2 regions of the Bradyrhizobium sp. 192 genome follow, and region 2 is predicted to be linked to the other one. Evidence: riboswitches for the same ligand, from Rfam matches in the RefSeq annotation. Region 2 holds a riboswitch; the other holds the start of a gene.
What was found. Region 2 has a riboswitch for S-adenosylmethionine ahead of IVB24_RS37670 (homoserine O-acetyltransferase). Riboswitches for the same ligand answer to the same signal wherever they lie in the genome.
Positions count from the first base shown of each region.

Region 1 (3,404 bases), 1.2 Mb from region 2:
TGGAGCCGATGCGCTGGCCGTACATCGCGTCGGGACGGGCCAGCATCTTCTCGTAGACGAGGCGGCCGACGATCTGGCCGTGCTCGAGGATGAACGGCACTTCGCGCGAACGTACCTCCAGCACGGCGCGCGATCCCAATCCGCCCGCACCCGCATAGCCGAAGCCGGGATCAAAGAATCCGGCATAGTGCACGCGGAATTCGCCGACCAGCGGATCGAACGGCACCATCTCCGCCGCGTAGTCGGGCGGCACCTGCACGGCTTCCTTCGAGGCCAGGATGTAGAACTCGCCGGGATCGAGGATCAGGCTGCCGTCGGGACGGGCCGAGATCGGCTCCCAGAAGTCCTCGACGGAATACCCGGCGCGACGATCGACGTCGACGACGCCGGTGTGGCGCTTGGCGCGGTAGCCGACGAAGCCGTTTGCCCTTTCGCCGGAGAGATCGACGGAGACGGCGACGCCGCCGGAGAGATCGGCATCGTCGACGTCGACGAGGCGCTCGGCGGCGTGCAAGGCATCGAGCTCGTCGGGGTTGAGGATGGCGTCGCCGGTGCGGAAGCGCACCTGGCTCAGACGCGAGCCCTCGCTGACCAGCACCGGAAACGTCTTCGGGCTGATCTCGGCATAGAGCGGGCCGTGATAGCCGGCGCCGATCATGTCGAAGCGGCGGGTGCCGTCGGCGATCACGCGGGTGAAGACGTCGAGCCGGCCGGTGGAGCTCTTCGGGTTCGCGGCCGCGACGATCTCAGGCGGCAGCGCGAGGCTCTCCAGCAGCGGCACGATGTAGACGCAGTTGGTTTCAAGCACGGCGCCGTCGGCGAGGCTGAATTCGTGCAGCTTCAATTCGTCGATCCGCTCGGCGACGGTGGCACCGGGACCGGGCAGGAAGCTGGCGCGGACGCGATAGGCGATGTCGCCGAGACGCAGATCGAGGCTCGCCGGCTGGATCTGGCTCTCGACGAAATCATAGGCGGGCAGGATGAGGCCTGCCGCCGCCATCGCCGCGATCATGCGGTCGGGCAGGATACCATTGGCGTCGGGCGCGACCGTGAACGTCAACCGGGGGTCCTCATCGGGGGTCAGATGCATCCGGACATGCCGGAAATACAAGTCTTTTACGGCTATCCGATGGACGCCTTGACGGAAAGGGCATTGCGGAATATGAGCATCACTTATCCCGTGGTGATTTGAGCCGGCCGGCTTGCAGCCACGTTAAATAAGTCGCTAAACAGGCCGGGGACCTCTGTGATCCCGGCCCGTGGATATATCCAGGCCGGTTTTTTTGTGACCGTTTTCGACGAGACGGTCATGTCGGAGGTACCTATGTCGAAGTCGACCACCAACTACCGTCCCGAAACCCGCCTGGTCCATTCCGGCACCCTGCGCTCGCAATTTGGCGAGACGTCGGAGGCGCTGTTCCTGACCCAGGGCTATGTCTACGACACCGCCGAGCAATGCGAAGCGCGGTTCAAGGGCGAGGATCCGGGCTTCATCTATTCGCGCTATTCCAATCCCACCATCGCGATGTTCGAGCGCCGCATGATCGAGCTCGAAGGCGCCGAGGCCGCCCGCTCGGCGGCAACAGGCATGGCCGCGGTGACGACCGCGATCCTGGCGCCGCTCAAGGCGGGCGATCATCTGGTCGCCTCCCGTGCGCTGTTCGGCTCGTGCCTCTACGTCGTGCAGGACCTGCTGCCGCGTTACGGCATCGAGACCACGCTGGTCGACGGAGCCAATCTCGACGAATGGCAACGCGCGGTGAAGCCCAACACCAAGACGTTCTTCCTGGAGAGCCCCACCAACCCGACGCTCGACGTGCTGGATATTCCTGCCATCGCCGAGATCGCGCACAAGGCCGGCGCGCGGCTCGTCGTCGACAACGTGTTCGCGACGCCGATCTGGCAGAGCCCGCTCGCGCTCGGCGCCGACGTCGTGGTCTATTCCGCGACCAAGCATATCGACGGCCAGGGTCGCTGCCTCGGCGGCATCATCCTGTCGTCCGAGGCCTTCATCGCCGAGCACATCCACAACTTCATGCGCCAGACCGGCCCGTCGATCTCGCCGTTCAACGCCTGGGTCCTGCTCAAGGGCCTGGAGACCCTGGGCGTGCGCGTGCGCGCGCAGACCGAGACTGCCGCGCGCATCGCCGACGTGCTGGCGAGCCATCCGAAGATCTCGCGGCTGGTCTTCCCGGGCCGCGCCGATCATCCGCAGGCAGCCTTGGTGAAGAAGCAGATGCGCGGCGGCTCGACGCTGGTCGGCTTCGAGGTCAAGGGCGGCAAGCAGGCGGCGTTCCGCGTGCTCAATGAATTGAAGCTGGCGAAGATCTCGAACAATCTCGGCGACGCCAAGAGCCTCGTCACCCATCCGGCGACCACGACGCATCAGCGCCTGAAGCCGGAGGACCGCGCCGCGCTCGGCATCAGCGAAGGCTTCATTCGCTTCTCGGCGGGGCTGGAGCATGCCGATGATCTGATCGAGGATCTGACCGCGGCGCTGGAGAAGGCGTGAGGGGGTGAAGGTCTCGTAGGGTGGGCAAAGGCGCGCTTGCGCCGTGCCCACCATTCTCGATGACAATGACGAGATCGTGGGCACGGCGCGCGAAGGGCGCGCCTTTGCCCACCCTGCGGCACCGTCTTACATCGGCCGATACGTCCGCACGTCGGCCGGCACGTTCACGCCCAGCTTGATCTGGCCGACGGAGCGGATGATGTCGTCGCCGAGCAGCTGGGCGAAACAGGCGTAGCCCCAATCGTTCATGTGCAGGCCGTCGGCGATGACGAAGCCCTCGACCGGAATGGCCTGCTTCTCGTGCCACTCGCGCATCACCTCGAAGCGCGGGAAGATGCCGACGTGACGGAGCTCGGCGACCTTGCCGAGCAGCTTCACCATCCTGCCGGCGCTTTCGGCGCGCTGGTTGACGGCTGGCGAATATTGCGGATCGACCAGCACGATGTCGGCGTCGCCGGCGGCCTGGATGCGGCCGATGCCCTCCTCGACCAGCTTTGCGGTCTCGCCGGGATCGAGATTGCGCAGTACGGCGTTGGTGCCGACCTGCCAGATCACGAGATCCGGGTGCACGTCGATCACCTCCCTCTGGAGGCGCTTCATCATCTCGGGCGCGTCCTCGCCACCGACGCCGGCATTGACGACGGTGATGTCGGCGGTCGGATATTGCCGGCGCAACTGTGCGGCAAGACGGTTCGGATAATTGAACTCCGGTGAGGTCGCACCGAAGCCCGCGGTCGACGACGAGCCGAACGCGACGATGACGACGGGCTTGCCGGCGACGAGCTTGCCCGCGACATGCGGCAGCGAGCCCATCGCCTTCGTACCCCCCTTCGGCGGCAGGCATGGCACGCGGCTGAAAATATCGGCGGCGGACTTCGCGACCTCTTTCACT
Region 1 covers NZ_CP064690.1:1,070,671-1,074,074, reverse strand. The annotation lists gene IVB24_RS04960 (2'-deoxycytidine 5'-triphosphate deaminase) at 1-1,060, opposite strand, end outside; SAM riboswitch at 1,171-1,250, shown strand; gene IVB24_RS04955 (O-succinylhomoserine sulfhydrylase) at 1,325-2,512, shown strand; gene IVB24_RS04950 (SGNH/GDSL hydrolase family protein) at 2,639-3,404, opposite strand, start outside.
Region 1: linked by a shared signal. The riboswitch ahead of IVB24_RS04955 (O-succinylhomoserine sulfhydrylase) and the one ahead of IVB24_RS37670 (homoserine O-acetyltransferase) in region 2 are both predicted to bind S-adenosylmethionine.

Region 2 (3,404 bases):
TGGTGGCGACGAGCTCGATCCCCATCTCGTAGTCGTTGCGCGAAACGTAGTCGGAATAGGCGGCGTCGAGCACCAGCAGCACGTGCGAGGGCAGGCCGGCCCGCAGCCGCTTGACCTCGTCGAATGGAATATAGGTCCCGGTCGGATTGTTGGGGTTGGCGAGCCAGACCAGCTTGGTCTTCGGCGTCACCGCCTTGAGAATGGCGTCGACGTCGCAAGTGAGGTTCTTTTCGGCCGCGACGACGTTCTTGGCGCCGACCGCCATGGTCGCGATCGGGTAGACCAGGAATCCGTGCGTGGTGGAGATCGCCTCGTCGCCGTGGCTGAGATAGGTGTGGGCGAGCAGATTGAGGATCTCGTCCGAGCCGGCGCCGCAGATGATGCGGTTGGGATCGAGCCCGAAAGAGCGGCCGATCGCCTCGCGCAGCACGCGCGAGGTCCCTTCCGGATAGTCTTCCAGGTGATCCGCCACGTGCTTGAACGCCTCGATCGCCTTGGGCGAGGGCCCGAACGGCGTCTCGTTGGCGGAGAGCTTGAACACCTTGCGGCCCGGCTCGGCGACCGGGCTCTTGCCGGGCGTGTAGGGCGCAATATCGAGAATGCCGGGATTCGGCACGGGGCGTGACATCTTGAACTCCGAAAATGGCGGGGCGCGGCGCGTGACTTACGATTTCGCCCCGGTCGGGGGCACCGTATAGCGCGTTGCGTGGCTGCCGACGAGGGCCGTGGAGCGCACCGAGGCCCCCGCTTCGATCAGGGCAGCCCTGATTTTGTCGATGCTGGTCGCGCTCGTGACCGAGACTAGCAGCGCCGCGCCGTCGAAGGCGGTATCGGGCACCGCCACGATTTCGGCGAGCGGCGACAGGGCGCGCGCCACCTCCGCGTTCCAGCCGGACACGCGCACGCTGAAGGTCTCGACCTCGGTCACTAGGGCGCTGTCGGGGACGCGCGAGATCGCGAACACCGGCAGTGCGGCCGGATGGTCGGCGCGCTCGACGAACGGCATGCGCGCGATGATCTTCGGCGCGCCTTTTTCCTCGAGCGAGAGCCACCACGGCGTGCGGCTGGAGGTCGCCGAGACCAGCGCCAGGTCGCCCTTGGATTTCGCCACCGCCTCGACCGCGGCCTGCGCGCTGAAATGCGCGACGTAAGGCACGGTGAAACCAAAATGGAAGCGCGCGGAATCGCGCATCGCCGGCTCGCTCACGGAGATGTCAGCATGCACGGAGAACGGCGCCTGCACGTAAGTGAACGTCGAGATGATGACGCGCCAGATGCTCTCGACCGTGTCGAGTGGCAGGATGCCGCGATGCCGCTGCACGAGGTCGCGCATCATGGCGGCCTCGCGCGCCGGGCGGAACGCCGAGCCGACCTCCTGGGTCTGCTTCACCTGGATCAGGCGGTCGATGATGTCGCCACGCTGCATCAACAGACGATGCATGCCGTCGTCGATCGCGTCGATCTCCTTGCGCAGTTCCTGCAGCGATGGTGGCGCGGGCGGAATTTGGGACATGTCTGGCTGTCGATTGTTCCGATGGGGAATGCCCTGATTAGGCAGTCGGGGCCGCGAAAGCAAAGAGAAATGACGCTGCTTTCCGCCGAAGGCGCAGCAGGCGAATTTGGTCGATCCGGGCCGCGACTTGACGAAAACCGCCCAAGACGGTAGCTTTTGCCCGTTCCGTGGTCATTTGAGCCGGCCGGCTTGCAGCCACGTTAAAAAACTCGCTAAACAGGCCGGGGACGTTTTCGATCCCGGCCGAACCTTTCGTTCAGGCCGGGTTTTTCATGGCCTGATTTCAAATGCGGTCTCGAGCTCGACCGCAAACGAGGTCGATGGTCAGATGGGTGACGTCAAGTCGATACCGAGTCCTGCGATCAGCGCCGACGAGCGATCGCACGAGGTGGGTCATCCGAGTTCGCAGGTCGCACATTTCGGCGGCGAGCAGCCGCTACGGCTCGATTGCGGCGTCGATCTCACCCCGTTTCAGATCGCCTACCAGACCTATGGCGAACTCAACGCCGATCGCTCCAACGCGGTGCTGATCTGCCATGCGCTGACCGGCGATCAGCATGTCGCCAACGTGCACCCCGTCACCGGCAAGCCCGGCTGGTGGGAGACGCTGGTCGGTCCCGGCCGCCCCATCGATCCCAAGCACTACTTCATCATCTGCTCCAATGTGATCGGGGGCTGCATGGGCTCGACCGGGCCGGCGTCGATCAATCCCGCCACCGGTAAGGTCTGGGGCCTGGAATTCCCCGTCATCACCATCCCCGACATGGTGCGCGCGCAGGCCATGCTGATCGACCGGCTCGGCATCGACACGCTGTTCGCGGTGGTCGGCGGCTCGATGGGGGGCATGCAGGTGCTGCAATGGACCGCGGCCTATCCTGCTCGCGTGTTCTCCGCGCTGGCGATTGCCTGCGCGACGCGGCACTCGGCGCAGAACATCGCCTTTCACGAGCTTGGCCGTCAGGCCGTGATGGCCGATCCCGACTGGCACGCTGGCGGCTACGCCGATCAGGGCATCCATCCGCATCGCGGGTTGGCGGTGGCGCGGATGGCCGCGCACATCACCTATCTCTCCGACGCCGCGCTGCATCGCAAGTTCGGCCGCCGCATGCAGGACCGTGAGCTGCCGACCTTCTCGTTCGACGCCGACTTCCAGGTCGAGTCCTATCTGCGCTACCAGGGCTCGTCCTTCGTCGAGCGCTTCGACGCCAACTCCTATCTCTATCTGACGCGCGCGATGGATTATTTCGACATCGCCGCCGACCATGGCGGCGTGCTCGCGAAGGCGTTCGCGGAAATCAAGACCCGCTTCTGCGTCGTCTCCTTCACCAGCGACTGGCTGTTCCCGACCTCGGAATCGCGCGCGCTGGTGCATGCGCTGAATGCGTCGAGCGCGCGGGTGTCGTTCGCCGAGATCGAGACCGATCGCGGCCACGACGCCTTTCTGCTCGACGTGCCCGAATTCCTCGATATCTCCCGCGCTTTCCTGCAATCGGCAGGCAAGGCGCGCGGACTGAAGGATGGCTAGCATGTCCGTGCAGGAAGTATTGCCGCTGGGCGGCGTCGCGACCGGGCAGTCCGGTGATTTTCGCACCGATCATCGGCTGGTGGCCGAGATGGTCAAGCCCGGCTCGAAAGTGCTCGATGTCGGTTGCGGCGAGGGCGATCTGCTTCAGTTGCTGGAAACCCGCGGCATCGACGGCCGCGGCATCGAACTGTCGCGCGAGGGCGTCAACCGCTGCGTCGCCAAGGGGCTCGCGGTGGTGCAGGGAGATGCCGACACCGACCTCGTCAATTATCCGGATGACGCCTTCGACTACGTGATCCTGTCGCAGACGCTGCAGGCAACACGGCAGCCGCGCGTGGTGCTGGAGAATCTGCTGCGCATCGGCCG
Region 2 covers NZ_CP064690.1:8,015,313-8,018,716, reverse strand. The annotation lists gene hisC (histidinol-phosphate transaminase) at 1-628, opposite strand, end outside; gene IVB24_RS37675 (chorismate mutase) at 665-1,513, opposite strand; SAM riboswitch at 1,671-1,750, shown strand; gene IVB24_RS37670 (homoserine O-acetyltransferase) at 1,842-3,038, shown strand; gene metW (methionine biosynthesis protein MetW) at 3,040-3,404, shown strand, end outside.